4 regions of the Paenibacillus sp. QJM3NY_38 genome follow, and region 1 is predicted to be linked to each of the others. Evidence: predicted binding sites of a transcription regulator. Region 1 holds the regulator's gene; each other region holds the start of a gene.
The links. Region 1 encodes Rex, which represses fermentation and respiration genes when NADH is low (regulators of the CRP and FNR family bind a similar motif). Its sites were predicted from a motif close to TTGTGAAATATTTCACAA; they were not measured.
Positions count from the first base shown of each region.

Region 2: a site for Rex is predicted at 4,114-4,131, ahead of AC0VZ8_RS31680 (TorD/DmsD family molecular chaperone). Genes of this name have one in related genera too.
Region 3: a site for Rex is predicted at 3,535-3,552, ahead of nirB (nitrite reductase large subunit NirB). Genes of this name have one in related genera too.
Region 4: a site for Rex is predicted at 5,729-5,746, ahead of ric (iron-sulfur cluster repair di-iron protein). Genes of this name have one in related genera too.

Region 1 is NZ_CM149665.1:2,752,475-2,760,525, reverse strand. It holds gene AC0VZ8_RS12520 (AAA family ATPase) at 7-1,509, opposite strand; gene AC0VZ8_RS12515 (hypothetical protein) at 1,502-2,035, opposite strand; gene AC0VZ8_RS12510 (cell wall elongation regulator TseB-like domain-containing protein) at 2,299-2,817, opposite strand; gene AC0VZ8_RS12505 (amidohydrolase) at 2,849-4,150, opposite strand; gene AC0VZ8_RS12500 (redox-sensing transcriptional repressor Rex) at 4,125-4,787, opposite strand; gene dinG (ATP-dependent DNA helicase DinG) at 4,850-7,726, opposite strand; gene AC0VZ8_RS12490 (hypothetical protein) at 7,898-8,051, opposite strand, start outside.
Region 2 is NZ_CM149665.1:6,808,507-6,816,557, forward strand. It holds gene AC0VZ8_RS31675 (efflux RND transporter permease subunit) at 1-3,146, shown strand, start outside; gene AC0VZ8_RS31680 (TorD/DmsD family molecular chaperone) at 3,226-3,903, opposite strand; gene moaA (GTP 3',8-cyclase MoaA) at 4,245-5,249, shown strand; gene mobA (molybdenum cofactor guanylyltransferase) at 5,396-6,052, opposite strand; gene AC0VZ8_RS31695 (MFS transporter) at 6,198-7,478, shown strand; gene AC0VZ8_RS31700 (glutamine--tRNA ligase/YqeY domain fusion protein) at 7,627-8,051, opposite strand, start outside.
Region 3 is NZ_CM149665.1:2,404,893-2,412,943, reverse strand. It holds gene AC0VZ8_RS10635 (formate/nitrite transporter family protein) at 1-549, opposite strand, end outside; gene nirD (nitrite reductase small subunit NirD) at 597-914, opposite strand; gene nirB (nitrite reductase large subunit NirB) at 1,010-3,448, opposite strand; gene AC0VZ8_RS10620 (hypothetical protein) at 3,626-4,300, opposite strand; gene AC0VZ8_RS10615 (winged helix-turn-helix transcriptional regulator) at 4,484-4,804, opposite strand; gene AC0VZ8_RS10610 (uracil-DNA glycosylase) at 4,954-5,622, opposite strand; gene AC0VZ8_RS10605 (ThuA domain-containing protein) at 5,796-6,518, opposite strand; gene AC0VZ8_RS10600 (sugar phosphate isomerase/epimerase family protein) at 6,564-7,532, opposite strand; gene AC0VZ8_RS10595 (Gfo/Idh/MocA family protein) at 7,578-8,051, opposite strand, start outside.
Region 4 is NZ_CM149665.1:3,584,736-3,592,786, reverse strand. It holds gene AC0VZ8_RS16535 (ketopantoate reductase family protein) at 167-1,111, shown strand; gene AC0VZ8_RS16530 (SGNH/GDSL hydrolase family protein) at 1,444-2,100, opposite strand; gene AC0VZ8_RS16525 (methyl-accepting chemotaxis protein) at 2,417-3,286, opposite strand; gene yfmT (benzaldehyde dehydrogenase) at 3,305-4,759, opposite strand; gene ric (iron-sulfur cluster repair di-iron protein) at 5,000-5,698, opposite strand; gene AC0VZ8_RS16510 (pectinesterase family protein) at 5,950-8,051, opposite strand, start outside.

The DNA.
Region 1 (8,051 bases):
AACAATTTATGCTGGTAAAAGCGCGTTTTCACGAAATTGACAACGAAATTGTTCCCCCGAGAGAATTTCTTCCTTCAACAGGATATCAAGAGAATTGTCGAATATTGGCCGTTTCTGTTCCAAGAGATTCTTGGTGCGGTTCATTAACTCTTCCAAAATCACATTATTCTCTTTCATTAACTCTTCAGTTGTTACCATGTTCATGTTAACAATGCCCAGCGACGTCAAACCTGACTTCATCATCGTCTCCACGATGTTCAGCGATTGCTCAAAGTCATTGCTTGAACCTGTGCTTCGGCCTCCGTAAAAGATCTCTTCGGCGGCCGCACCGCCAAGCGCGATCATAATTTGCTCTTCCAGGAAGGTTTTCGTGTATAGATATTGTTCCTCCTGCGGATTATGACGAACATAACCTAGCGCTTTACCACGCGGGCTGAGTGCAACTTGCTTCACACTGCCGGGACGCACAAGCTCTGCCATAATAGCATGTCCCAATTCATGTATGGCAACGCGCTTCTTCTCTTCCAAATTCGATTCACGGTCGGAACGCTCACCCATCATTACCTTGTCAATCGCCATGGACAAATGACGCTGATGGATAAACTGTTCATTCTCGCGCATCGTGTAAATGGCCGCTTCATTCATGACGCTCTCGAGTTGTGCGCCCGAGAAGCCGTATGCTTCCTCGGCGATTTTCTCCAAGTCAACATCTTCATGCAACGGCTTATTGCCCGCATGCAGATTCAAGATATGAGTACGTCCCTTCTTATCCGGCAGATCGACCTGAATGTGACGGTCGAAACGCCCTGGACGCAGCAGTGCGCTATCCAGCATTTCTTTCCGGTTTGTCGCGGCAATAACCAGAATACGAGGAGTATCCTGCGAATAGATGCCATCCATCTCGGTTAGCAGCTGATTCAGCGTCTGGTCGTACTCGCGCTGCTGGCCGCCTTCGCGTTTACCGCCAATGACATCGATCTCATCGATGAAGATAATGGCGTTTTGCTTGTTTTCCTTTGCCGCACGGTTACGGGCATCTTTGAACAAATCCCGGATGCGCCCTGCACCAACACCGACATACATCTCAACAAATTCACTGCCGGATGCAGCAACAAAGATCGAATCCGTGTAATGGGCAGCGGCTTTAGCCATCAACGTCTTCCCTGTTCCCGGAGGCCCGGTGAGAAGAATGCCCTTCAATGGACGAATGCCGAATTTCTTAATGTCTTCATGACGAATCAGAAAATCCAGTGCTTCACGCAGCTCTTGCTTGGCATTATCCTGCCCGCCGATTTCTTCGAACGTCAGCTTGGCAGGTCCGCTCTTTTTCCGCTTCCGCTCATTCGCTGCGCCTACAGCGATGCCGCCCTTCATCTTCGCGATAAACAACAAGCCGCCTACAAGTGCTGCAGCGATGAGCAAGGGCACGATGTTCACGCCGACAAACACAAGGAATACCAGCAAAACCGGAATAAAGCCTAACATGATTTCTTTAGCTAATTTAGGCATGATTCCACACCTCCATGTTGCCAGACTGACGCGGCAAGATTATAAATTTACCAGACTTGCCGTCTGACAAGCTGACATAGACGTTGGTGTCATCAATCGTTGCTTTAGCTTTCAAATTCGGAGACTGGGCAGCAAGCTGCTCGAGCGATGATTGAATATCGGTATACTGCTTATTATCCATCGCTTCAGCGACTGACAGCATCGCCTTCTCCCACCATTGATCCAGTGCTTCCGAGGAATGGTCCTCCACCTGGATTTTCAATTCCCGATTGCCAATCACAGACTTGCCTTCCTTCTTAATATGCTGGACCAGGCCTTGCAAATTTGTATCCGGAGCCAAATCAAGATTCAAAGTAACGGTATTCTGTTTAATATCTATATGTGAATCCTTCACGCCGTCATATTGTGACACAACATTGGCCAGCGGATTTTGCAAAGCCATCTGCCGATACAGAAACCATCCGCCAAAGAGAACCGATGCTGAGATCACGACAGTCAGCACGATAGGTACAATGCGTAGTTTCATGAAGTTCCTCCTTCATTTCTGTATGAAATTTTGTCTATCATGTTGCAACACAATAATACATATAACAACGATATATAGGGATGCATGTAGTTTATATGCTCATTTTGTACAAGTATGAGTATATCACATCTTATATACTTTTTCATGCATGTCTGTGAAAATATTTAGAACAGTTTTTCCATATTATTTCTGAATACGCTTACAATTATAGAGAAATAAGAGAGGAACCCGCCAATATTAAAGGGCCCCTCTCTGCTTCTTATTTATTGATTTGGAAGAATAATGTCATTACCGATGGTGTTACCGTCTTGAAAACGATAAAACCGATAACCGCGCTGACCGTTGTGTTCATACTGCAGCTGCCAAGCATACTCGCCCTCATACATTCCAGGCAGCAGCCGCTTAATTTCTACGCCAGGCAATTCGTTATAAATCTGATCCCGCATCTGGTCTTCAGACAACCCCGTATTCAGCAAAACGGATTGGACAGCCTCGGCACCTGCAACAGGTACGTTGTCATCCGTAAATTTCACCCATACCATACGGTCTTGATTGTCCTGATCCTTCCCGCTTATCACCCAGTAGTTATTGTCCTCGCCCCACACCGATTTATAGGTCTTCCCGGACGTAACCAATTGGCCATGCTGTTTGGCGGCAGCAATTGCCATTCTTTCTTCATTCCAAGCATCTTTCATCACATATGAATAATAGAGCTGTAAACCAAGCAGTAACAGCAGCACGCCGGATACACTCAGCAATATCCACTTCGTTTTTTTCTTCAAATCCGTCTTCCTCGCTCCCCTTGATTATTCCCTAGAGGGTTGTAAGACGCTCAAAGGCACGCTGCGCTTCCCGGCGGATACGTTCCTCATCGAGAGTAAGACTCGCGCCATTCTTCACTACCTGCTTGCCGTCAACCCATACATGCTCAACATCCTTCGCACTGGCGGAGTAGATAGCATGAGAAATGTAATCCGTCTTCGGAAGGAAGTGCGCCTGATCCGTGTTCAGTGCGATCATATCTGCCTTCATACCTACCGCAAGCGTACCAATATCCGTAAGGAAGGCTGACTTGGCTCCATATTCTGTACCCATCCGAAGCGCTTCGGATGCTGGAATTGCGGTTGGATCCCCGCTTACTCCTTTATGGATCAGTGCGGCCAGCCGCATCTCTTCAAACATATCCAGATTATTATTGCTGGCAGGTCCATCGGTACCCAAAGACACGGTGACCCCGGCTTTCAGCAGTTCAGGCACGCGAGCGATGCCGCTGGCAAGCTTCAAATTGCTGCCTGGATTATGCGAAACCATAACTTGATGTTTGGCCAGAATTTCGATTTCTTCATCGGTTAGATGGACGGCATGCGCAAGCAGCGTTGGACGGGAGAACATGCCAAGCTTCTCTAGATGGGCAACAGGGCGAAGTCCGTAGTCATTTACATTCTGAGCGACTTCCGTTTCCGTTTCGGACATATGCGTATGCAAAGGCAAATTCAAATCATGTGATGCTTGCACGAATTTTTCGATGAAATCCGGCGGGCACGTATAGGGTGCATGCGGTGAGATCATCGTCGTAATCCTACCGTCAGCCTGACCATGCCAGTCTTTCGCGAATGCAACCGCCTCATCCAGCTTCTGCTGCTGCACCTCAGGCGGACATAATCCGATGACACCGCGTGTCAGAACGCCGCGCATGCCTGAGTCCTCCACTACCTTTGCAACCTGATCCATATGATCATACATATCCACAAATGTCGTGGTTCCGCCTTTGATCATCTCCAGCACGGAGAGTGAGGTTCCCCAGTATACATCGTCGGCCGTGAATTTGGCTTCCATCGGCCACATTTTTTCCTGAAGCCATACCTGTAGTGCCAGATCGTCGCCATACCCGCGAAGAAGCGACATGGCCGCATGTCCGTGCGTGTTCACCAATCCAGGCAGGAAAAACAGATGGGTTCCGTCGATGATTTCTGTTCCCTCTTGGACAGTCGGCTCTTCTTCACCCAGGTAGGTGATCCGGTCGTTCTCCACGACCATATATCCGCGTAACACGGATCTGCCTTCCTCTAGTACCGCAAACGTTCCGTTTTTAACCATCCACTTCGTTGTCGTCATGTGCATCCTCCTTGCCGTTATCCAAATAATAGGCCAAACTCTGCAAATCCGTAGTAAAATCTGCCGTATGAATCCGGATATGGGCTGGAGCTTTCAGGATGGTCGGTGCAAAATTCAGGATAGCCTCGATGCCTGCCGCGATAAGTTGATTCGCTACATTCTGCGCCTCAAAATCCGGAACGGTGATAATCCCGATACGAATGCCGTACTCATGAACCGTCTTCTCCAGCTCCTCCATCGGCTGTACGACCAAATTGTTAATTTTCATACCAACTTTGGGAGAATACGAATCGAAAACCGCCACAATCTTCATATTGTCCTTCAGAAATGCATTGTAATTCGATAATGCATGTCCAAGATTACCGGCCCCAATCAATGCGACATTGATCTTCTGGTCCAGCTTTAGAATCTGGCGAATTTTCTCGATCAGATAAGATACGTCATATCCGATCCCTTTCCGTCCAAAATCACCGAAATACGCTAGGTCCTTACGAATTTGAGCAGGATTGAGGTCCAGTTTCTGCCCCAGTTCCTGGGAGGAAACCGTGGAGACCTCCCTTTTCTGAAGCTCATTCAAATAGCGCAAGTATACAGGTAATCTGCGGACCACGGCTTCCGAAATTTTTTCCGATTTCATGCATGCTCCCCCTAATAATAGGTTAATAACTACATTTGTTTGTGCTCGTTCATGGTTTCACTTTATTCAGCTTGGTTCTCTATGCCTGCCTCTTCCTGCAGCCATTCCGAAATTCGGGGAACGATCCCCTCTGTCGGCATGTGCTCCATCTTCGGTCCAGGCAAGGAATATAAGAAATACTTCCCATAATAGGATTCAATGACCCGAGTATCGTAGACGATGACAATCCCCTTATCCTGCGCGGTCCGTACCAGTCGGCCAAATCCCTGTTTGAAGCGAATGACCGCTTGCGGAACCGAAAGCTTCATAAACGGGTTCTTCTTCTGCTGCTGCAGAAGCTCGCTCTTGGCTTCGACCAGAGGGTGATTCGGCGGTTGGAACGGCAGCCGGACGATGGCGAGGCAGGTGAGCGCCTCACCGGGTATATCTACTCCTTCCCAGAAGGAGCTGGTGCCCAGCAGAACCGAAGCGCTGCTATCCTGGAATCTCCGGATTAACTTGGTACGGCTGGTTCCGTCCATCCCTTGTCCCAGTACCGTAATATCGCTGGATCCCAGCGCCTCCTTCAAGGGCTCATGCACCTGACGCAGCATGCGGTACGAGGTGAACAGGACAAGCATGCGACCATGCGTTGCGATGGCCGTATCAGCCAATGATTGCACAAGTGTATTCACAAAGAGTGCATCCCCGACCGAGCCCTTCACGCTCGGAAAATCGCGCGGCACAACAAGGAGAGCTTGCTCCCTGTAATTAAACGGGGACGGCAGCAGGACCGTATTCAGGTTGCCGTTATCTGCCGCTTCCTGAAGACCCAAATTCTCGATCATGAACTGAAACGATTTGTCCACCGACAAGGTCGCCGATGTCAGGATCACGCTTTGTTTTTTGTCAAAAAACAATTCCTTTAAGTGGGTGCTGACATCGACGGGCACCGCATAAAGCTGCAGCGATTTGCCGCGGAAGTTGCCGTTCGCCTCCATCCAGTATACCGTACCCTCATCGTTCAGCGACATGAAGGTCCTCAGGACCTCGCGGTGTGCCGCCAGGTCCTTAAACAGACCCGATAGGTCTGTTAACAGACTGTCCGCGCTGTAGTCGTCCAGATCTTCCTTCATTTCGGCAATCAGCTTATCACCCTTGCGAACGACATCGCCCAGCGTCAGATGAATTTGATGCTCCAGCTCAGCCAGCGAATTCCAATCCTTCGGCTTCTTCAGAGGCGATAAGCGAAGCGAGAATTGACCGGCATCCCCCGGAGTCGCGTCTCCGCGCTCCGGAAGCAGTCCGAACAATTGATCGCTGAGCCGGTCCCAATTCTCTTTGACGGTGATCAGATCCGGATAAATCCGGTCGATGACGGAAGACCACTCGACAGCCTTCTCATGGGATGACGCTTGCAGCAGCTGGCGAAGAGCCGGAAGCTGACCGCTGCGGCTGTCTTTGTACATACGGGTCAACGTGTGGACAACCGAAAAATATTTCATCTGCAAGCCAAGGTGCTTGCCGGCGACGTCCTCCAGATGATGCGCTTCATCGATGACGAGACGGTCATAACTAGGAAGCAGCTGGTGATTCGCTTTCACGTCGGTGAACAGCTTCGAATGGTTCGTAATGACAACATCCGCGATGCCCGCTTCATGTTTGGCCCTGTGATAATAACATTTGCGGAACCATGGGCAGGCACGGCCCAGGCAGGAATCCGAATCACTGGAAATGGTCTCCCAGAAATCCCCTCCGCGACCGCCAAGGTTCAGCTCCTCATCATCCCCGTTCTCCGTCTGGGTCAGCCAGACCAGCATCTGCGCCGCGGTGATCACATCTTCCTTCGGGGTATGAAAATCTCTTCTATTTATTTTATGTTCAAATTTTCTCAAACACAAATAATGGCCTCTTCCCTTGAAAATAGCCGCTTTAAAAGGAAAAGGAACAACCTGGGTGAGCAGGGGAATATCCCGGTCACGCAGCTGTTCTTGAAGGTTGATCGTATGCGTGCTCACCATAACCTTCTGTTCCTGCTTCACGCTTTGATAAATCGACGGCAGCAAATACCCGAGGGATTTGCCTGTTCCCGTGCCGGCTTCGATCAATAGATGTTTATTGTTATCGAGTGCCTGCATCACTTCCTGGAACATCATGTCCTGGGCATCCCTGCTCTCGTAATGAGGCAGCGTTTCCTTTAGACGTTCACGGACATCATTCATGTATTGCTCAAAGCTTACATCAGCCAAGGGATTAGGCGCCGTCTCATCCCTGGCAGGAGCAATATCGTTCCAATCGTCAACAGCCAGGGCGAATTGACGATAGTACGTATGGGTGTCTCCGGCTTGTACTGCCTGGAGCTCCCTGTCGGCACGGATGCCGTCAAAGAACCAGGCCAAGTCGCTGTCCTCGTCGGCAAACAGGTCGCTTAACCGCTGCACGGTAAGCAGTGGAAGCTCATCGATCTCCTCCAGGCATTTCAGCAGCGCATAGGCTGTGGCAAGTGCATCGCTGTCCGCCTGATGCGGACGGTCATGCTCCAGGCCGAAATGAGAGGACACCATCCCAAGCTGATAAGAAGGCAGCGAGGGAAAACATATTTTTAAGAAGTGCATCGTATCTAGAATTCGGCCGCTGAACGGTAAATAGCCGCAGCGATCGAGTGCATTCTGCAAAAAGTTAAAATCAAAAGCGACATTGTGCCCAACCAATACAACATCGTCGAGCATGGGCACGAGTTCCATCATCATTTCTTCCAATGACGGAGCATCCGCTACATCACTGTCGGAAATGCCGGTCAAACCGGTAATAAAAGGAGGGATCGGAATCCCGGGATTGACATAGGTGCCGTATACGCGGGAGATGCTTCGATCCTCTTCGATGATGGCCAGTCCAACCTGAATGATCTCATCTGCTGACTGGTTGCCCGTGGTTTCAAAATCCAATACGGCAAATTTCATTTCGATAAAATCCCTTTCCTCCAGACTAATTAACAGCATACCAGAAGTTGCGGGATTTGAACATTCCGGGTAAAAAATCCCCGCTCTCCTCCGTAAGCTCCATACGGCAAAAAGCGATACCAAAGTCTCAAGGATGAGCTCTGACATCGCTTCTTGTTTTAGCTTGATTTTTTACAGCAAAGAGATCAATTGGCTGCCGTACTGGAGTTCCCCGCGATTCTGCTTGCAGACCTCCAAATTGATAATGGGGTCAGGAAGCGTCGGGTCGCTGTGAATCGCCAGTGCGAAATGCTCCTCTGCCTTCCCTTGCTGTCCATTCAACACC
Region 2 (8,051 bases), 3.2 Mb from region 1:
TGACGATGAAGCAGGAAACCATTCCGGATATTAACGTCCCGTTCTTAAGTGTCACCGCGATCTATCCGGGCGCAGCCCCTGAAGGTGTTGTGGAGGATGTCACCAAACCGCTCGAAACGAGACTCCGCAATATTGACGGCGTCAAAACCGTAACCTCCACATCCATGGAGAATGCAGCCAACGTCATGGTTGAGTTTGATTATGGTAGTGATCTGGACAACGCTACAGCCGCTGTTCGTGAAGCCATAAACGAGGTAAAGCTGCCCGATGACGCTCAGAAACCTACCATATCCAAATTCAGCATGAGCTCCATGCCGGTTGTCTCCCTAAGTATTGCGAACAAAGACAACATGGCATTGGATGAATTAACACGCATCACAGAGAACGATATCGTTCCGGAGCTGGAGGATTTGGACGGCGTTGCTTCCATCCAGGTAGCTGGCCAATTCGTGAACGAGGTACAGCTTAAGTTTAATCAGGACAAACTGAACGAGCTTGGCTTGACGGAGGATACCGTCAAAGGTATTGTGCAGGGTTCCGCGCTGTACGTTCCGCTCGGCATGTTCGAAATGGACAAATCCCAGAAGGCCGTTGCTATTGATGGCGGCATTATCGGCATTGACGATCTGAAAAATATCGCTATTCCGGTTATTCCGGGCGGCGGCGGTGCAGATGCAGCTGCCGGAGCCGGCACTCCGAATGCCGGGGCAGGTCAACAACCATCGCAGCCTTCCGGTGATGCAGCTGCCGGAGCCGGCGCTCCGAATGCCGGGGCAGGCCAACAAGGTGCTCCTGGAACCGGTGCTGCTGCAGGCGGACCAAGCGGTGCTCCTGCCGTTCCAACCGGCATTCCAACCGTAAAACTCAGCGAGATTGCCAAAATTGAAGTTATTGGAACCTCGGAATCCATCTCCCGCACCAACGGGAAGGAATCAATCGGTATCCAAATCGTGAAAGCAAACGATGCCAATACGGTTGACGTTGTCAATCAGGTGAAAGACAAGGCAGAAGAATTGAGAGGCCTCTATCCTGGCATGGATCTGACGATCATGCTGGACCAAGGCAAGCCAATTGAAGACTCTGTTCATACGATGCTTTCCAAGGCATTATTCGGCGCATTGTTCGCCGTTCTGATCATAATGGTATTCCTGCGCAACATCCGTTCGACGATTATATCGATTATTTCGATCCCATTGTCCTTGCTGATTGCGGTGCTCTGTCTGAGACAAATGGATATCACCCTGAATATGATGTCGCTCGGTGCCATGACCGTTGCCATCGGCCGGGTTGTCGATGACTCGATCGTCGTTATCGAGAATATCTACCGGCGCATGTCCCTCTCGACCGAGAAATTAACGGGCCGGGAGCTCATCAGCGCCGCTACACGTGAAATGTTTGTGCCGATCATGTCCTCCACTATCGTAACCATCGCGGTATTCCTGCCGCTTACCCTGGTCAGCGGTATGGTCGGAGAGCTGTTCATGCCATTTGCATTGACGATGGTCTTCGCACTGCTCGCTTCCCTGGTCGTAGCGATCACGCTCGTGCCCGCTATGGCGCACAGCCTGTTCCGCAAAGGCTTGAAGAACAAACATGATCATGCGGAGAAACCGGGCGCAATGGCCCGCGGGTATCGTTCCATTCTGAAATGGACGCTGAATCACAAAGCCATTACATTCCTGGCAGCCATCGCGTTATTAGTAGGAAGCTTGTTCCTGACGAAGTACCTTGGCGTTAGCTTCATTCCGGAACAGGAAGACAAATATGCCATGGTGACTTATTCTCCTGAACCTGGCGTCATGCTGGAGGATGTGGAGGAACGCGCATTAAAAGCGGAGAAATTGATCCTGGATCAACCTGGAGTCGAAACGATGCAGTACTCCATCGGTGGAAGCAATCCGCTTGGTATGGGATCAGCGAATTCCGGATTGTTCTATATTATGTATGACCCGGACACGAAAAACTTCGAAGATGTCAAAAAAGCCCTTGTCGAAGATCTTGCCAAGGAAGTACCGGACGGTACTTGGTCCAATATGGACATGGCAGCCGGCGGCTTTGGCGGCGGCCAGTTAACGGTTAACGTCTTTGGCGATTCTCTGGAGCAGATCAAGCCGGTAGCTGATCAAATTGCAGAGCTTGCCAACAAGGATACAGCCACTTTCGAGAATGCAGAAACCAGCTTGTCCGAAGCGTTCGAGCAGTATACGCTGGTTGCTGACCAAGAGAAGCTGAGCTCCCTTGGCCTGACCGCAGGACAATTGGCAATGAAGCTGTCTCCCGTACGGGAACGTCCGGTCTTGACCGAAGTCAAAATTGAGGACAAGACTTACAATGTTTACATTGAAACGGACAGCAAAACCTATAAGAGCATCAAAGAAATCGAGAACGAAACCGTCACCTCTCCACTCGGTATCGAAGTGCCGATCAAGGACGTGGCCAAGGTGGAAAAAGGAACGACTCCTGACTCTATTATGCGCATCGACGGGAAAATGGTTGTGACCGTCACAGCCGATATCCTGTCCAGCGATGTTGGGTCGGCCTCCACCAACCTGGAGACTGAAATGAACAAGCTTGAGCTTCCAGACGGCGTATCCGTCCAGTTCGGAGGCGTTACCGAGCAAATCAACGAAACCTTCGGACAGCTTGGACTCGCCATGCTGGCAGCCATTGCGATTGTATACTTTGTGCTTGTGGTTACATTCGGTGGCGGTCTCGCACCGTTCGCCATCCTGTTCTCGCTGCCGTTCATTGTCATCGGAGCCATTATCGGTTTGCTTGTTACAGGCGAGACACTGAACGTGTCTGCACTCATGGGCGTACTCATGCTGATCGGTATCGTCGTGACCAATGCGATTGTATTGATCGACCGCGTGATCCATATGGAACGCGAAGGCATGAGCACCCGCGAAGCCCTGCTTGAAGCCGGCGCTACCCGTCTTCGTCCAATTCTTATGACGGCACTCGCAACGATCGGCGCTCTCCTGCCACTCGTATTCGGTTGGGAGAACAGCGCAGGCATCATTTCGAAAGGACTCGGCATCACGGTTATCGGCGGTCTGATCAGCTCGACGCTGCTCACACTCGTGGTGGTACCTATCGTGTACGAGTTCCTGATGAAGTTCAGCAAAAAAAGAATCGAAGATTAATTAGAACATCAAAGCCCCGGCTTCCTACATTAGGAGGCTGGGGCTTTTTTTTGGATGACTATGATATTGTCCTGGCTCGTTAATGTACCAGCACAGCTTCCCTGGAATGCTTCCACGTCTTCAACATGTTCAGATCCTGTGCGAGGAACTCCTCGAGCAGACTGAATACCGACTGATAAAGCGGGCTTTCCGTGGAGCCTTTTAGATCCTTGCAGAGGGATGGCACCCATGACAACAGATGCTCCTCCAGAAACTTCTCTTGAACCTCCATCAATTGCAGCATGCTATGTTCACAATACGTATTGTTCAGCATACGGTCATGAAGCAGTGTCATAAATTCCAGTTCAATGGCTATATGATCGTCCGCTTCCCCGTGCAGTTTATTAAAGGCAACACCGACGGATGCATAACAATCGGCTAAATCCTGAGCGCATCCATCCTTCGTGTAATGAGACTTTGCCGCCTGACGCTGTTTGGACTGCTGAAGCAATCGGCGGTATTCCGCCCCTTCGTATTCGCAAATCCGAACCAATTCCTCAGGTGAGCGTCCACATAAATAGGTCAGCAGGTCCGTACCGGCCTTCGAACACTCCGCAGCCTTGCTAATTCCGCTTCCGCGGCTCCATTCCGCAATCATAGACAAGCTGGGCCAATTGCCCAAAAAATCGATGAGCAGCTCGTAGACCGTACCCCGGTTTTCAAGCCATCTGTGACAGACGTCAGGCACCTCCAAAGTTTGAACAGGTGATATCGCCATATCGAACCTCCTATTGGTAACCTTTCTTGTTGGATGTGATATCCTTGACAGTATATCTTAGATGAACGTCTAATGAAAGCAGTTTGAAATGATTTCCGAAAATTTCGGAAAAATCAGGAAACTTTCGGAAATCTAGAATGTCACTACTCGCTTTCAAGGGGAGAAAGCTTTTGTCCACAGCTTCAATATACTGGATCCCGAAAGCGTTTTCTGTGATACTTCTCACAAATCCTTGAACTTATCCACGCAGCTTGTCCGGCTGACATGACCCTTACAATGCATTGACTCCCGTTCGGGGAATGGCTACAATGTGACCATGCATGCTATAAAGGGGGATTTCCATGATCGAACCGCTTAAAGATTCTTTCGGTCGGGTCCATGATTATATTCGTATCTCGGTGACAGATCGATGCAATCTTCGATGTGTCTATTGTATGCCGGAAGAAGGGATGGAATTCCAACCTCCCGATCAGATTATGAGTTATGAAGAGATCGCAGCGATCATGCGCGTCCTTGCCCCGATGGGCGTCTCCAAAGTACGCCTTACCGGCGGCGAGCCGCTGGTACGCAAGGACCTGGAATCCTTGGTCCATATGATTGCTTCCATTGAAGGAATTCAAGATATATCCCTGACTACCAACGGGATCATGCTCCCCTCCAAAGCTCGCCTGCTTAAGGAAGCCGGACTTACCCGAATCAACATCAGTCTGGATTCGCTTCATGAGGATCGCTACGCGCGCATTACGCGCGGCGGTCAAGTGCGTAAAGTGCTGGAAGGCATTGAAGCCGCTTATGAAGCCGGCCTGGATCCCATCAAACTAAACATGGTGTTAATGAAGGGCTTCAACGAAGACGAAATTCGCGACTTTATCGCGCTGACGCTCGATCGTCCCCTACATGTCCGCTTTATTGAATACATGCCGATCGGGCAAGCGTCCGATGCCTGGCGAGATTCGTATCTGCCGCTCAGCCGGGTATCTGAAGTGTGCCAGGAGGCGGGTTGGACCATTCAGGAAGAGCAGGGGCCATCCGGCAACGGACCTTCACGAAATATGAAGGTGGTTGGAGCTACAGGAACCTTCGGTCTGATCCATCCGGTCAGCGATCATTTCTGCGATTCCTGCAACCGCCTCAGGCTGACGGCTGACGGCCACATCAAGGCTTGCCTGTACTGGTCCGACGAATTTAACGTGCGCCGCGTCGTCGATGATCCTTCCGCGGTGGCAAACCTGTTCCGCAAAGCGCTGGGTTCCAAACCGTTGAATCATGAAATGGCGCTCGCGCTCGAGAAAAAAATGCAAAGCCATACCCCAACCGTCCGGCGTATGTCACAGATCGGCGGGTAAACCGTCGGCTGTGCGTATAATAGCCGAAGGCAGTCATATGGTTGTAATTAAAATCCCCGCCAAGCATTTAGCTGGCGGGGTTATTTTTTAAAATAAATACCGTTTCGTCGTGCTTTTGCACACCTTTATTCAGCTATAGAAATCTACTATCTATCCTCAGGCAAGTCGGCATTCATCAGGCCGGCTGCTGCCTCGTATTCCCCAGGCGTGTTCATATTAAATAAAATTTTGCGCGGATCAAGGCCCGTAATTGCCTCTAATTGCTCCTCGTGCACGAAGACGGCATTCAGCTCCTGCACCCACTCCACCATGCGAAGTTGTCCCTTGATCAGCCTGCGTTCAAGGCCTTCTACGATTTCTTTGCGATATACCGCCAGCAGCGGATGCACCCTGCCTTCTACAACAGGAATTACAGCATCGGCTGTGAGCTGCTGATTCGCCAGATTCAGCAATCCCCGAAGGAAACGCTCATGGATATGGGGCATGTCGCACGCAGCGACCATATTCCATGTGCTTTGGGATGACTTGAGCGCGGCATGAAGTCCCGCCATCGGGCCTTGCCCGACATAAAGGTCGGGAGCGCATTCCAACCCGAGAAATTGATAAGATTCGGGGGTATTGGTGGATAGGATGACGCGGCCGCTAACCTCGTCAAGCGCCTGGACCGTTCGCTCGATCAAACTCATTCCCTGCATGGGCAGGAGCGCCTTGTTTCTTCCCATTCTCCGGGAGGCTCCACCTGCAAGTACGATACCCGTCACCTGATCTGGCGAAAGGCCGACATCTACGGGTTGACAGCTCATATGTTCTACCAGCCTTTCTTACACGTTGTAAAAAACTCGATTCAGTTTATAGGTTAATAACCAGAATAATGGAAAATCATTTAAAAGATGGTTTGTATCCCTTTTCAATGCGTGATACATTGAAAGGGAAAGCGGCTTTTTTTCGATGCCGCGATTGTGGATTGTATTCGGTTTGAAAGGAATGACCTACTTGCGGAATATGGACAACGCCCAACCTTCGCTGATATCGCTCAAGCTGTTCAACTTCTTCATTTACGGAACCATGGTCATCTTCACCGGTTTCTTCCAGTTATATTTGCAAGACATCGGCATGAGCAAAATTGAAATCGGCAGCCTGATGGCGATCGCGCCATTTGTGTCCATCTTCGCCAATCCGTTCTGGGGATTCTGGGGTGATCGGGCGGCAAACATCAAGCGGGTGCTGCTGATCATGATGACCGGTACGCTGCTGCTGGTTCAGCTTGTATTTCAGGCGAATACCTATGCAATGATATACATGACAATGATTTTCTTTTATTTCTTCCAGACTCCGATGTTCTCGCAGACAAATTCGCTGATTCTAACCTATATTGAGGGGACGCAGCAAAAATTCGGCTCGTTCCGGCTATGGGGCTCGCTTGGATGGGCACTGACGGCCATCGCTGCAGGGCCTGTCATCGACCGGCTCGGGTCGGGGCGCATCGCCATCGTGTTCTCGATTATGCTGCTAGTGGCGGCCGTGTTCATGTTTACGCTGCCATCCATCCAGAAGACGACAGCATCGGCATCGGTCAGCCTTAGAGGACTCAGCAGACTGTTCCTGAACTCCTATTTTGTCTGTTTTATCCTGTTAGGCATTATGGTATCCATCCCGAACACAGCCAATAACACTTTTATGTCCCTTTACATCCTGGAGCTTGGCGGTACCAAGCAGATGGTGGGCCTTGCGATCTTCTTCTCGTCGATATTTGAAGTGGTGATCTTCATTCTGTTTGACCGCTTCCTGAAACGGAAAATCAATGTCCTGGTCGGCTGCCTGACGATTGTCAGCCTGCTCTTCGCCCTCCGCTGGCTGCTGATGGCGGAAGCCAACAGCGCGCTGGAGGTGGCCTTCATCCAGCTCCTGCACTGCGTAACCTTCGGCGGCTATTTCTATGTCGGCGTGCAGCTGACGATGCTGTTTGTACCGACGCCGTATCGCGCTTCCGGACAAGCGATCTATACCTTAAGCTGGAGCGGCATATCCGGCGTCATCGGCGGTCTCGCCGGCGGCTGGATGTTCCAGAACTTCGGGGCGCAGATCATGTACCGCACCGGCACGATGCTTGCCATTGTGGGTGCCATCGGTTTTGGCTGGATGTGGTACAACCTTCGCAAGCACGGGTATCAGCCGCTGCATCCGGACGATCTCGATAGCGACGAGCTGGAGGAGTACGCTGCGAGTTAGATCGTGGTCCTGTACGCAAGCCATCAACGAGATGGTACCATCGTAAATATAACAAGACTCGAATGAATCCTGTAACGGAATCTTCGAGTCTTGTTTACGTTATAGAGCACAGGAGTCTTCTTCAACGCGCCTATGCCGTTATTTTGATTTAGTTCTTCGGAAGCTGGAATGAGCTCTTCAGTGAGACCACGCGGTTAAATACCGGACGGCCTGGCTGCGAATACTTCGAGTCGACGTTGAAATATCCATGCCGGAAGAACTGGAACTTGTCCTGCGGCGCAGCATCCTTCATATTCGGTTCCACGAATCCCTGCACGATTTGCAGCGAGTTCGGGTTGATGTCGTCCAGGAGGGACTTCTCGGCAGTTGCTTCTTCCGCTTCGCCTGCAACCTCCTGCACCAATTCGGCTTCTTCCTCTTCGTCCTTGAACAGCGGTTCGAACAGGCGGAATTCAGCAGGTACGGCCTGTGTGGCTTCCACCCAGTGAATCGTTCCCTTCACCTTGCGTCCGGTAAAGCCGCTGCCGCTCTTTGTCTTCGGATCATACGTGCAGTGGATCTCGACGACCTTGC
Region 3 (8,051 bases), 350 kb from region 1:
CTTGGTCGTTTCGCCTTTGGCCCGAATCCCCATCCACAAGGCCAGACAGACAAGCCAGTTACACAAGATGCCTCGGAAGAACAGCTCCATAAACGGATCATTCATTTTCTTGGCGGCAGCCGTGAAGATGAGATGGTCCGGCGGCAGGCCTTTGAACAGGCCGGAAGCATACACCAGATAGCTGAGCAGAATCGCTCCGGCCAGATTGCCGATAAACACGAGCACCCAGTTTTTCAGCGTATCCCCCATCGTCGTTCGACCCGATAATGTGCTTATCGTAAAAAACATATGATTCCCGGTAAACAGCTCTGATCCTGCGAACACCACCAACGTGAGCGCGATCCCGAATGCCGCTCCCATGACGAGGGATTGGAAGGGCGAATCGGCAGCTGCGAGCGGCGCCCCCAGCTTAAAGATTAATACAATTCCAATGCCGACATACGCGCCGGCCAGCATAGCCGATACCATATAGCGCAGCAGATTATGATTCATCTGCTCCTTTTTCCCGACGGCGGCATTAACTACGGCTTCCACATCCGCTTTAAACATGGGATATCACCCCTTGATTTCGTCTGTTTACTATGCGATAGCTGGCCTTAAACAGCCACCTCAACCTTCCCGTCCACGGCGCGAATCGGGTATACACGAACCTGGCCTTGATCCGGAGCCTGTACGAGGCCGGTTGAAAGCTCGATCTTCCAATCGTATAACGGATCGTAGATGTAGTGCCCGGATACGATGGCTTCCGAGAGCGGCCCTCCTTTGGGATGCGGGCTTTGATTGTCCAGCGCAAACCATTGATGATCCGAAGTCCGGAAGACGGCAATCTCCCGGTCTCCGAGATGGACCACCCTTCCGAGCTGTGACAGAAAATCATTTTCGTTCCCTACCGTAATAAATCTTTCGGTTTCCATAACATGCAGCCTCCACTTCTCTTGTCTATTCCCATCCATACTGCGACAAACTCTCTGTGCTCAGGCGGCAAGAGGGGAGTAGGTTCCTCCCTCTTCTATTTGCTGATCACTGGTCTTGCATCCTCGAATAACGTATAACGCAGCTTCTCGTCGTTCAGCACTTTCTTCCAAGGATCCTCAACTTGCTGCAGGGCAAGCTCGATTCTCTCCACCAGTTCCTTACGCTGCTTCGGATCGTCCAGGATAACGGCTCGGATTTGTTCCAGTCCCAAGCGTTCTACCCACTCCGAGGTTCTCTCCAAGTACTTACCGGTTTCACGGTAATACTGCATCAGGGCTCCGCAGATTTCGACCAGCTCTTCATCCGTTTTCACTTTGCAGAACGAATCCGCCAGACGTGCCTTCGTGCCGCCGTTGCCTCCAACGAATATTTCCCATCCACCGTCATTGCCAACGATCCCGATATCTTTCGTGCACGACTCGGCACAGTTTCGCGGACATCCGTTGACCGCCATTTTAAATTTCGCCGGAAAATCCAGTCTTTCGAATTTCTCCTCGAGGAATGCTCCCATGCCCATCGAATCCTGCGTACCGAAACGGCAGAATTGGGATCCTACACAGGTCTTCACGGTCCGCAGCGATTTGGCATATGCATAACCCGACGGCATATCGAGCTCTTCCCAGACGCTCGGCAAGTCTTCCTTCTTAACACCGATGAGGTCCAGACGCTGTCCGCCGGTAACCTTGACAACCTTCACATTATATTTAAGCGATACATCCGCGATTTTCTTCAAATCCTCCGGCGTGGTAACGCCGCCGTACATTCTTGGGACTACCGTATATGTGCCGTCTTTCTGAATGTTGGCGTTCATCCGTTCGTTAACAAAACGGGATTCCCTCTCCTCCTGATGGGTTACCGGGTTCAGCATGGCCAGATAATAATGAATGGCCGGGCGGCATTTCGAGCAGCCTTCCGGGTTACTGAAGTTCAGAACATGCATGACTTCCTTCGTTGTGGTAAGTCCCTTCGCACGGATTTCCGCGACGATTTCATCCCGATCGAGTGTCGTGCATGGGCATATGCCTTGTTTGCCTGCGGCCTTAAAGCCATCGCCCAATACGCTCTGGAGTATTTGCTCCACGACAGGTTTGCAGCCGCCGCACGAGCGGGTAGCACCTGTGCAAGCTTTGATCTCATCCACTGTCGTATGACCTTGAAGAGTAATGGCATCCACGATGGCTTTTTTGGTTACGCCGTTGCAGCCGCATACGATCTCATCGTCGGGCATCTTTTCCAGCGAAAATGCCTTGCCGCCTCCTGTCCCTGCACGATCCGTGCCCATGATCGAATCATATATCTCATCCGTCATGGCTGTCTTTTTCCGAATCATGGATTGAAGGCTTGCCGAATCGCTCACATCTCCGAACAATATCGCCCCGACAATGATATTGTCGCGGATTAATATTTTCTTATAAGTCTTGCGCCAATCATCTTTCGCGGTGATCACCGCGTGTTCGGCTTGCTCCATGAACTCTCCGGCAGAGAATACATCAACACCGCTGATTTTCAGTTTCGTCGATACAATGCTTCCCTCGTAAGGCTGGCCTTCCACGCCGCACAGATGCTTCGCCAGTACCTGTCCCTGTTCAAACAACGGTGCAACCAGGCCGTAGCAAACGCCCCGATGCTCGCAGCATTCGCCAACCGCATACACATCCGGCCAGGAAGTTTGAAGATAATCATTAACCACGATTCCCCGGTTCACTTCGATTCCGCTCGCTTGGGCGATCCCCGTATTCGCTCTGATGCCCACTGCCATGACCACCAGGTCGGCTTCAAGCTCATCCCCATCCTTGAACCGGAGTCCCTTGACTCTGGTATCTCCCAATATTTCGGTTGTTTGTTTGCCTAGTAAGAAGTTGATACCCTGCTGTTCAAGCTCCCTCTTCAGCATGCCGGATGCCATCGAATCCAACTGGCTCTCCATCAAATCCTGCATGAGATGAACCACCGTCACCTCCATGCCGAGGCTGACCAATCCCTTGGCAGCTTCCAGACCCAGAAGTCCCCCGCCGATGACTGCCGCTTTCTTGTACGCCTTAGCGGCCTCCAGCATCTGGTTGCAATCGGCTATGTTACGGAAACCGATAACGCCTTCTTTGTCACTACCCGGTACATGTAAAATAAAAGGCTTCGAGCCCGTTGCTATCATTACTTTGTCATAAGGCACCGTCAATCCGTTGTCGGCGGTCACGACCTTGTGCTCTCCATCAATCGCTGTCACGGTGACACCCGTATGCAAAGTGATATGGTTATCCTCGTACCATTTCCAATCATTCAATACAATGTCATCCAAGGTTTTGCTGCCTTCCAACACATACGACAGCATAATGCGGTTATAATTCAGATGAGGCTCCTGTCCAATGACGGTGATGTCAAAATTCCCACCCAATTTAATGATTTGCTCAACCGTGCTATTCCCGGCAATACCGTTGCCAATGACAACTAACTTTTCTCTCTTTATATTGGACATAAGTTCGATTCCTCCCCAACACGTTTATCTAGATCGTGGTATTCCGTTCCTTTCACATAAATTATATCGTCTGACGGCATTATTTTTTGTGATATATTTCACATAAATCGTTAAAATTTTAAACAAAAATGCCAAATAACCCTGTCCGCGTCTGAACAAGGTTATGATAAGAACACTCTATATAATATCGGCTTCCATATAGGCTCGTTCACCGCTTGGCACTTTTAAATAAGGGCGAATACCCGCAAACCCCTTCGCATCCAGATTTACCCCGGTCATCCAGTTCCCCTCTAATAAGCCGCCATCCGATTGCATAGTGACGGCAGGCGCCTGAATATGCTCCTGATACAGAACGATGCCGGCCTGTATGGTCTTAAAGGCTTTTCCCTGCTCCACCAACGGTACGGCGCTGATATACGTAGGCACAAAGTAATTCGCAATCACATCCAGCTCTTCCCCGTCAAAAAACGGCTCGCTGCCAAGGAAGGGATGCATCATCACGATTTTCTCATAGAGTGACCAGATGATCATCTGCAGAAATCTTCCCGTTCGTCCCCTATTCTGCCCGGCAGCATGAAATCGATCGGTTTCATAACCAATGAACTTCCATCCGCCAGGGGCTTTGACCCATTTCTGAAACATGACTGAAGCACTGGTACCGTTTTGGTTAAGGTGTTCTGCAGGTTCCGGGCTTGTTCCAGAAGCAGCTAACCACAGGGAGTCCGGCACATATTGGCTCAGCATCCGCTTGGTTTTCTCAAAAATATGAAGCACTTTTAATGAAGCGTTTTCAAGTTCTGAGATGTCCTCTTGTCCATAATGGAAACGGGAGATATACGTTCGCTTGGTCATGGGCTCGCCTCCTTGATATGCCGCTCTCGTTATTTACATCATATAGCAGCCGCGTCCGCTTGGTGCATGTCCACCTATTCTTGCCGTAAATAAACAGGAACCATACTTCCGTTTAGAAAAAAAACCCTGAAATGAGGATGTCTCATGCCAGGGTTTAATCATCAAGGGGAGTCTTAAGATGACTCATCTTTCGACCCATTGTTCTGCCCAGGATGCAATTTGCTCCATCACCGGACGAAGTGCTTTGCCTTTTTCAGTCAGTTCATATTCAATACGTACCGGTGTTTCCGGATAGACATGACGAATCAGTATCCCTTCACATTCCAAATCCTTCATCCGCTCGGAGAGCATTTTATCGCTCATGGACGGAATCAAATTCGAAATATCCTTAAAACGCTTAGGCCCGCTCATCAACGTTTGAATAATCAAACCGTTCCACCGTTTGCCCAGAAAAGAAAATGCAGATTCAAAACGGGGACACATCGTAACATTTGTAACTTCCATATCCCTTCACCTCTTTACGAAGTCACCTTGTTTATAGAAACTCATAAGCTTAGTCAAAAAAAACTAGAAAACTTACGAATTGTAAGTATGTTTCATTTTAGCACATTTCCGAGAAACTGAAAACCACCTAGCCCCTTTTTCCCATAAAATCAGCTTTTATCCCATAAAATACGAGCCAAAATATCCAAATCATTCTCGATCAATGTGGACAATTTCCTATTATACAGCACGGCCGCTGGATGGAACAGAGGGAATATCTTATAGGTTTCCTCCGAAAACATATAGCCTGCACTTGGATTCTCTAGGTCTGCTGCTTGCTGGACCGGGCCCTCCATCAGTTTGCCGTGCAGCGATGTCACCGTTTCATGGCTTCCGATTAACCGGTGCAGTGCCGTATTTCCCATGGGTGCGATAATGTGCGGGCGAACCCATCGGATCTCTTCATCAAGCAAAGGTGCATGGGCCCATATTTCCGCCTTCGTCGGTGTGCGATTAGAACGGCTGATGACGCTCTCGCCCGAGGATCTCACGATTAGCTTTTCCTTATAGGGCCTGCTTCTCATGGCACTGGTAATATACACTTGCTCCCGGGTCAGGGTCAGGCGTTCCAGGTAGGCATTCATCTCTTGCCCGGCCTGCCCTACAAAAGGTAAACCTTCCAGAACTTCATGTGCGCCGGGTGCTTCCCCAATAAACATAATCTTGGCGAAGCGGACTCCTCTCCCCAGCAGGAAGCCCTCTACGGGTTGATGGACAAGCTTGGCCTGGCATATGGCGATGATTGCGGGATCTACAGGTGCGCTTTGTACTTCATTCATGTGTACAGCCCCCCTTCTTGTATATCATACAATACCCCATACTTAGGTATATTCTATCCCTAGCCGTCAAAAACATTTCGGTGAACATTCACCGCCAACGATAAAACGAGCCGCTCAAGGGCTTCCCCTGAACGACTCGTTAACGCATGACTTCTTAATAAACGCTCGTAAACTTAGATTAAAACGGGAAGCGCGCGAACCGGCTGGCTGTTGCCAAAGGTTTGCTTGCCTGCTGTAGAATTAGCCCAGTTAATCGCATTGGTGATCACTTTCAGCACTTCGGGGTTGTAGTAGGTTGGATAGGTCTCATGCCCCGGACGGAAATAGAAAATGTTCCCATGACCACGCTTGAACGTGCAACCGCTGCGGAATACTTCGCCGCCTTCGAAATTGCTGACAAATACCAGCTCGTCTGGGGCTGGAATATCGAAGAACTCGCCGTACATTTCCTCGTGCTCGATGATGATCGGGCCTGTAATTCCTGCCGCAATCGGATGTGTCGGATTTACACTCCAAATAATTTCCTGTTCTCCTGCTTCGCGCCACTTCAAATCGCAGCTCGTGCCCATCAAAGCTTTGAACGGCTTGGAAAAATGTCCGGAATGAAGAACGATCAGACCCATGCCATCCTGCACGCGTTTTACGACTTTGCTTACGATTTCATCACTTACCTGGTCATGAGCCATATGCCCCCACCACAACAGCACATCGGTTGAATCCAGTACATCGTCCGTCAATCCATGCTCCGGCTGATCGAGCGTTGCCGTTCTGATAACGAAATCCGGATTTTGCAGACCCTCCGCCAAAGCTGTGTGAATCCCGGCTGGATAAACGTTCCGAACCTCATCATGGATTTTCTCGTGTACGAATTCATTCCAAATGGTTACGTTAAGCATCTTGCTGTTCCCCCTAATTGCTTATTCGGTTGTTACGCTAAGCTGTTAGACCCACCACATTTCTCCGAGCGGCTCTTCGATCAGCACCTGCTGAAGATTTTGCACCGCTTTGGAGAAGCCTTCTTCAATCGACATCAATCCATCTTCATGTTCAATGCTTACGACATAATCATATCCAACCAGACGAAGGGCACTCATCATATCCGCCCATTCCTTCACGTCATGCCCATAGCCTACGCTGCGGAACTGCCAAGCGCGATCCAGCATGTTGGCATAAGACTGCATATCGGTCAGACCGTGCTTGTTCACGTTGATCGGGTCAATGCTTGTATCCTTCGCGTGGAAGTGGTGGATTGCCCCTTCGCGGCCCAAAATTTGAATCGCTTGAACAGGGTCGATCCCTTGCCACCACATATGACTCGGATCCAGGTTGGCACCGATCACTTCGCCTGCGGCTTCACGTAAACGGAGCAGTGTGCCAGGCGTATGAACGGAGAAGCCGCCGTGCAATTCCAAACCAATCTTCACATTGCGGTCTGCAGCAAATTTACCCCATTCGGTCCAGTAAGGAATGACCTTGTTATCCCACTGCCAGGTCAGAATCTCTTGGTAATCGTTAGGCCAAGGCGCAACCGGCCAGTTCGGGTATTTGGCATCCTCATGGTCGCCTGGACAGCCGGAGAATGTGTTAACAACAGGTACTTCAAGCTTCTCGGCAAGCTCTACCGTTTTTACGTATGTGTCATGGAACTCTTTCGCAATCGCTTTTTGCGGATGAAGCGGGTTGCCATGGCAGCTCAGTGCGCTAATGATCAACCCACGGGATTCCACCGCATTTTTGAAGCTTTTCAGCGCAGTTTCATTCTCCAGCAGCTCGACCGGGTTGCAATGCGCATTCCCAGGATAACCGCCTGTTCCGATCTCAACCGCTTTAAGACCCTTGGATGCCACATAGTCCAAGGCATCCTCCAATTTACGTCCGCTCAACAATACCATAAATACGCCTAATTTCATTGTATACCTCCTGGTTTACCTTAATATTAGTAGGGATTGCAAGATTTAGTTATCGAAATAAACCGCTTTTCCTGTCTTCGCCGATTCATAGATCGCTTCCAGAATTTGCGTTACAACAAACGCTTGCTCCGGCTTAACCACAGGGTCCTTATCCTCAATAATGGCCTCCAGCCACATTCTGGCTTCCCGGTCCGCATCATTTTCCTTGGAGCCGGAATAGAACGCTACGCCGCCGGCATTCAAATCGACTTTGGTTTCATACAATCTGCTCATTTTCTCGCCGTTAATACGCAGACCGTCCTTCATGTCAGCTCCGCCTTCTGTACCCGCCAGCACGGCTTTGGCTTCGCCGGTCTCAACGACGTTAAGGGCCCAGCTGGATTCCAGAATAATCGTTGCGCCGTTCTCCATCGTAATGAACCCGAATGCCGAATCCTCTACCTTGAACTCCTTCGGATCCCAAGGACCGAACGCATTCGCCGCATTCTCCCGTTGACCAAGTTTATGGAACGTGGATCC
Region 4 (8,051 bases), 830 kb from region 1:
CAATATTTAAAAACTTATTGACATCCTGGTTGATGTCCATATAGAATCAAGCTGTGGTTTTTAAATTTTGGAACGAATATTTAAAAACTTTGTTAAAGAGACAAGGGATGCGCTTGAGCAAACATGGTTTGATCCAATCGTTTAACCCAAAATGGAGGGACCCACGATGAGAATATTAGTTTACGGCGCAGGGGTTCTGGGCAGTTATTTAGCCCACGAGCTGGTGCGTGGAGGGCACAACGTCACGATGCTGGCAAGAGGACGACGAGCAGAGGAGTTGGAAAAGAACGGCAATGTCATTCGGCATTATTTTCAGTTTCAAACCACGGTTAATCAAGTAAGGGTCATCCGAGAACTACAGCCGGACGATGTTTATGACCTTATTTTTGTTGTAATGAAATATCCGGATTTCGAGGCTGTGCTGCCTGCCCTTGCGGTGAATCATAGCTGCCATATCGTTATAATGGGTAACAATGCAAGCCCTGGGGAAATGGAGAAGTATTTGCAAACCCATAGTCCGGTAGCGAAACAGGTTGCGTTCGCTTTTCAGTCGATTGCCGGCTGGAGGGAGAATGGCCGGATCATTAGCGTGCGCGGCCCAAGAACCAACATAACGATCGGTGGTTTAGGAGTGGATCTGTCATGGCGCTCAGTGATCGATCAAGCTTTGGTTAACACCAAATATAAATGGACTTACATTACAAATATGGATGAGTGGCTGAAAAGTCATTTCGTTATGATCTTGCCTTTGAATTCCATAGCTTCTTCATATAACGGTAATTTGCGCAGAGCCGCAAAAGACAAGAAGCTTCTTAATCTGGTCATTCATGCGGTAGATGAGGGGCATCAAGTATTGGAGAAAAACGGCTATACGGTTTCGCCTGCCGCTCAAAAGCAATTCGCACGCAACAAAAGAAAGCTGTTCTACATCCTGCTGAAGCTGATGCTCTCAAGCCCGATTGGCAGAATCCTGTTAAGTGATAAGGCGGTGTCGGCAGACGAGATGACCGCTTTACAGCAAGCTTTTGATCATTTGAAGATACGCGCAAACATAGCGACGCCTCATTGGGATGAGCTTCAACATTATTCCCATCCCATAGAGGGATCATAGAAGATGGCTTAGTCGATCTATCACTTAGCCAGATAAAAAACAATGTTCATTAAAAATCGGACACTTATTCCCGAACCGTGTTCTGTGGCGGCTAATATGGAATGAAGATTCGGCAGAACGTGCATGATTCGCATATGTGTCTTTTCTTGAAGTGTTCCCTCCATAATCTGCGTATGATCTATAGCTGATCCAATCTTGAGCACACAGCCAGGCTTCGAACCGGCCGGGATCATCAAAGTCGATTTTTTTAAAATCATAAGGTGCAACCAGCACAAGAACATGACTGACTTGATTATCTGTGAACTTTCGAGCGAGTTACTTTATGTATCTGTTCAACTTATAGCGAATGGACTATTCTGCACGACCCTCAGCCATTCACGTGAAATCAATTGATGCCCGGCTGTCGTGGGATGAATGCCATCCCATATCCAATACTCTGCGCCTGCTCGTTTTGCCGCATGATCAAACGCTTCTTGCAGAGGGACAAACAGCGTTTCAAACTCTTGAGCCAATTGCCGGACAACTAGGCTATATTCATCCAGCCGTTGACGCCATTTGTCCCAATTCTGCACGGTGGCGCCCGTTTTCAGTACGAATGGCTCACATAAAACCAGTCCCGTCTGTGGAAGCACTTCTTTCGTTTCCTCCAGTATGTGACGATATGCTTTTTCGAACCTGTCGGTAGCTCCGCTTGGCGAGCCTTCGATGATCCGACCTGCGTCGTTAACGCCAACCAACATACTGATCAGGTCAGGTCGCAGGCTAATCGCATCTTCATTCCAACGCGCGTACAAATCCGAGACGCGATGGCCGCTGATTCCTCGATTGATGAACTGTGGCTGGCTTTCCGCTAGTTCATAGCCCAGCTCAGCAGCAATAAGATATACGTAGCCATGTCCATGAATATGATTAAGATCGTTGTCGCGCCCCCAATTCCCGTCCGTTATGGAGTCACCTTGAAACAATATGGTTTTGCTTGTCTTCGACATCCTCTTCACTGTACCTTTCTTCAAATGGATTCGTGGACCTATACGGATCTTTGTCACGTCGAATGTTACCGCTTTCAAAATTACCCATTACATAATAATAAACCAAGCAGCGAAGCGAAAATACCCTAGCGATTAGTTTAAAAAGCATATCAACATTAGATATGAACCGGATATCTTTTGAAGATCACGACGGAGAGCTCATCGGCATCATGGTGCATTGCCACAGCATATCGAATAAAAAGCAGAAATACATCATAGGTGTATTTCTGCTCTATCGGCCTGTATAAAATTAAGTTACACAGAGTATTCTGAGTTTCTATTGCTTATTTTCTTTTGCATACAGGCTTTCTTCAGCTACCTGCGCTAACTCCTCTGCTTTGATACTAATCTCATGGATCGTTGCAGAGAATTCCTGAATCGCCCTTGACTGGGTATCGGTAAGCGTGTGGATATCGGAAAAAGCATGATTTAAGCGCTGCAAAAATTCCTGAATATTCTTCGTAATGCCATTAATTTGATCCACGTTCTCTTTGGAGCTTGTCGCAAGCTTCCGAATCTCATCGGCAACGACCGAGAACCCCCTCCCGACTTCCCCAGCTCTTGCCGCTTCGATAGAAGCATTAAGACCTAACATATTGCTCTGATCCGAAATCTCCTTAACAACGCTGGAAATCTTTCCAATCTGCTGCGCGCTGGAGCTGACATCCGTCATTTGATTCGTTACATCGGTTACACGTTCGGTAAGATGAGCAATCGATTGGCTGATGTCTTCAATGGACGCTGTGGTCTGTTCAACAATTGCCGAAAAACTCTCGGCCATCTCAAACAGCGCATTCGCTTTTTCAAGACTTGTCCCCATGCCTACACCCCCGATAACCCTGCCTTGTTCGTCGTGAAGCGGGATCGCGCGTGCAGCTAGCGGAAATCCAAATAGCTCTTTCGGAACGACAGCCGATAAAGCTTTATTATTGCGGATGGCATCGGTTACGATATCCCCCTCCACTAGCGGGTCTCCAGGTTTGACATTCAGCGAAAAGGTTCTTCCCGGAATGTTGATGATAAGCTTCTCCGTATCATAAATGCCAATCGTGATGTCATCATTCGTGAGACTTTTCAGCAATGGAGCCACCTTTACAAAGGCGCTGATCAGCTCATGCTGTGTTTGCTCTTCAGTCACATTATTCATGCCTATCTCCCCCAACCCTTAATACGGGAATTTCCTTTGTCCGTAATGAACCGATATCCATTTCATGGTCGTAAATTCATCCAGGCTCCATTGTCCATTCAGACGACCCAACCCCGACTGCTTCTCTCCGCCAAATGCTACAATCGGCTCGTCGTTAATCGTGACATCATTTACATGGATCATGCCTGTATGGACCTTCTTCGCCATTTCAACCCCACGTTCAAGATTGGAGGTGTGAATAGCTCCGCTAAGCCCGAAACGTGTATCGTTAGCGATTGCGATTCCTTCCTCTTCCGTTTCGAACGGGATGATACACACAACCGGGCCGAACAACTCCTCTTGTGCTACCTCCATATCCGGTTTGACATTAACGAGGACGGTAGGCTCCACCATTCTGCCGGTGATATTCCCTTGCACCAGTGGAACTGCACCTTGCTCAATGCCCTTCTCAATCAGCTTTTGCAGTGTCTCTGCCTGCCGATGGTTGATGACGGGCCCGATAATGGTCTGCGGATCGCTCGGATCACCTGTTGTTAGGGTGGAAACCTTTGCTTTGTATTTATCTACAAATTCCTGATAGATCGGCTTCTGCACGAGAATCCGGTTGGCCGACATACAGATCTGGCCTTGATGCGTGAATCTGCTGAACGTTGCCGCTTGTACCGCGTAATCGATTTCAGCATCTTCCAGGATAATGAACGCGCTGTTCCCGCCGAGCTCCAGCAGCGGCTTTTTGAAGTGCTTAACGGCCAGCTGGCCAATATGGCTTCCAACCTTGGTCGAACCCGTGAATGAAATGATTCTCGGAATCGGATGCTCAACGAACGCATCGCCAATCTCCTTGATATCTGTCACCACAACATTCAACAATCCCTTCGGTACACCCGCTTCTTCGAAAATCTTGCCGATCAGCGTTCCGCCCGTAATCGGCGAATCCTCATGCGGCTTCAGCACGACGCCGTTGCCGGCCCCTAATGCCGGGGCGACGGACTTCATGGACAAGAAGAAAGGAAAGTTAAATGGACTGATAACCCCAACCACGCCAGCCGGGATCCGGTACAGCCGGTTCTCCTTGCCATCTTCAGTGGAAGGTAAAATCTTTCCCTCCATTCTTAGGGGGAACGTAGCCGCTTCCTTAATCATATTTTTCACAAGACCGATCTCGAATGCCGCCTTCAGACGCGTTCCGCCCAGCTCCCGAACGATAATGGACGTAATATCTTCCTCATGCGACTCCATATATTTAACGGCATTTTCAAGGATGTCGCGTTTACGGTAAGGGTTAACTTTGTCCCATTCCAGCTTAGCTTGGTAGGCAGACTGATAGGCATCATCAATGTCTGCAACGCTCGCGATTTGAAAAGCCGTAATGACCTCATCATTATATGGATTGATGTCAGGCAGCGTTTTACCGCTTTTACCGTCTCGCCATTCCCCGCCTATGAATTGTTTACCCAATTTCGAATAATCCATATGAACCCTCCTGTGTCGAATAATTCCAACTGATATATTTATCGACTGAATACAGGGAATAGTTAAGTGAATTTTATTTGACCTCTTCTCCCTCCCGGGGAAGGAGTCTGCACGCTAATCATGACAAAACAATAACGCCCTAACCATAAGGATAGGGCGTTATTGTTAGGGCGTTATTTTACACGTTCGATAGTCATCCGAGCAATACCTCACCCAGTGAAGAAGGGATTCTAACCAACGTTATACCGCTTGGCGTATCCGCTCAAACAAGATGTTGTTTTCCAGATGGATATGCTCGAAGGTGTCCTTTTCAAGCATGGCCAACCGTTGATAGACCAGCCGATACGTACCGCAGGCATCCGACGGAAGTTCGAAATCAGCGGTTACTTCCCTGAGCTCTTGAAGCAATCTGCCGGCGTGAGCATGTTCATCTTCCAGCTCAGACACATGCGGATTAAGTTCCGTTGCAGCTTGGTGGTTAGGCTCTGCAACAAATTTCAAGATAAGCGGGAATACATGCTCGTCCTCATCCTTCGTATGATCCAACAGTTCGTTTTTCAGATCCGAGAAAAGCTCCTGCACCCGGAGAAGCTCGGGATGATGCTCCCCATGAACGCGGGCCAACTTCGTCACATACGGCGTTAAAGCAGGTAATTCATCCCGCAAGAAGGCATGATGTTTATACTGGATGTATTCAATCAGTTCGGATTCCTTCAGTGAAGCCGGACGGCTTTCCTGATAATCGGCAAACTTGTTCTCCAGGGATTGAACCTTCTCCAGTACGGCGGCAGGTTCCAAATTACGCTGTTTAGCCGCTTCCTCCAGTGGCACCTGCCCTCCACAACAAAAATCAATCCGGAGTGATCGGAATAAATCCGCGGTTTGCGGGATGGATGTAACAATATCGGATACCTGGCTCTGAAGCGTGAATGAACTCATAGTCAAACCTCCTTAGACTAAATCCCGTCTTTGTGAACTATTTCACTCTTACAACCCAAGTATAAGAAACTCCTGTCTCCGTACATGTGATTGCAGTCATACTGAAATGGAACACTATGTGAACGTTCAGGATCCGAGAACTACGGGAGCCAGAGCAACACAAAAACAGGGATCTCATCATCCCTGTTTTGTGGATTCTGGAATAGAAGCATAAATATCCAGCTTGATTCAAAAATTGAGGGCTTTAGAACTTATATAATCTCTTCCCTTAATGCCTCGGCATGCCGCAGCAGGATGTCCGCCGCCAGTTCCGACAGATGTTTGCCCCGCTGTGCCCGGACCTCGTTCTCAAAGCTGCCCATATTCCCCTTATCCAGTTTCTTCGTCAAACTGTTGGCGATACCGGCATTCCCAATCTCTCCGCTGCTCAGGAACCGTTCGATCAAAGCGATCATATCGCCGGTGCTCGTAACCGTCTGAAATTCAATCTCAGCAACTGCCGTATTGCCCGCAAGATCTGCTCCTTCAACGGTTAAGACATGACTTCCGAGCGGAAGCTGATACAGCGGGATGGCTTCACCGGGTTGAACGGGATTACCGTCCAGCTTGATGACCGTCCGGCTGTCGTCGACGCCGGATACGGAATCGCTCATTTCAATGATCGGCGTCCAATCCCTGGAGACATTCCATCTTCCCTCCTGTGCAGGTGTTTCTACGTGAATATCCGGTGGGGACAGATCCATGTTCAATGCAATGGATTGGATGCTTTCCTCAAGACCTGCAGCGTTGACGGAGCGATAGTATATCGCAGCCGCGGCCGCTTCCCGGTCCAGAACGATCGGCCCCGAGTACGGAATCCAGGTGATACCGTCTAAACTGTAGACGGTTTCGGTAACAGTTGAACCGTCGTCTTCCGCACTCAATTCAACGGTAACCGGCACCGTATGCCAGCCGTTCAGGCCGTTAGGTGTTTCCGGAGTTATTTTGGACGATGTGTGCGGAGGTGTATCGTCTTCATCCCCGAAAGGCTGCGGAAGAACAGGCATCATGGTCGGATCCCAACCATCCGTTCCCTTCATCATCATTGGAATCGTGTACAGATTCGCTTCCTCCGGCGTGAGCTGCTTCGACCAATTCGCGCGGGCTTCGGCTGCCGCACCAGGTCCGGTATTGTTATATTCATAGTATTTGGCGGTTTTCTCGTTATCCGGTCGTCCCCAGTTATGCCAGCCTTTATCGTGCACGATTCCTTCCATTTCCGTGTTCATGAACAGCACATGGGCAAAGGGTCTCCATGGACGTCCTAGGTAGACATCTTCGATTCCTTCCGTTCCTGTAATCTTGCTGTTGAGGAACAAATATCCGTAGTTCAGATTTTCCGGCGTGCTGGCGGCGGTAATATATCCGCCTGAACGGACATTGTGAATGACGCTCCGGTCAAACACGGCGATTCCAGGTCCATAGATAAAATCCACCGCTCCTTCAATATAACTGTTCTTTACATACACCCGTTTTCCGGCATTGTTCACAAAGAACGTATCCTGATAACCGATCAAGCGGACATGGTCGAAATAGGCCCGGTCTCCCCGAAGGTCCAGCGCGGGCGCCGGGCCTTGAGGACCCGCTCCATTCGCAAACGTGATATTCTCGGCGGTAAAATCATCGGATTCGACGGCGGTGGCGCGTTCATTGAATCCGGTACCGGTAATACCGGTGTAGGTGATCACCGTCGCTTCCTTGCTCTCGCCGATAAAACTCACGGCATGCTTCGTTTTCGGAACGGTGACTTGTTCCTCATAGATGCCATTCCGGATAAAGATTATCGTTCGGTCCGTATTGCACTCCGGGATGGAGTCCACCGCGGCTTGAACGCTGGTAAACATGCCTGTGCCGTCTTTCGCCACGACGATGACGGAAGCAGGCGTTGCCCCTTTAGAATAGCTTCCGACTCCCGGTCCGTTCTCGTTCACCGACTGGACCGAATAATAATAGGTTTTACCGGTAACGACATCCGTATCGACAAAGCCTGGCTGCCGCAAATCAGAGGCGATGACGCTCCCTTCTTCGCTTCTGGAATCCGACCTAGTAACTTCGTAAGCAACTGCACCTTCTACGGCTGACCAGGAGAGCTTGACGCGGTCCTTAGCCGGGTTTAGTCGAAGATCACCCGGAGGCGGCGTAGTATTCGCTGGGAATGGAATGACCCGAACCGCTTCAGAATTCGCGCTGGAGGCGGTGCCGTTATGTGCGGAAACGACATAATAGTAGGCCGTCCCGTTCTCCAAGCCGCTGTCCTCATAGCGGACATCCTTTACTTGATCGGCAATGACCGTGTAAGGGCCGCCGTGAACGG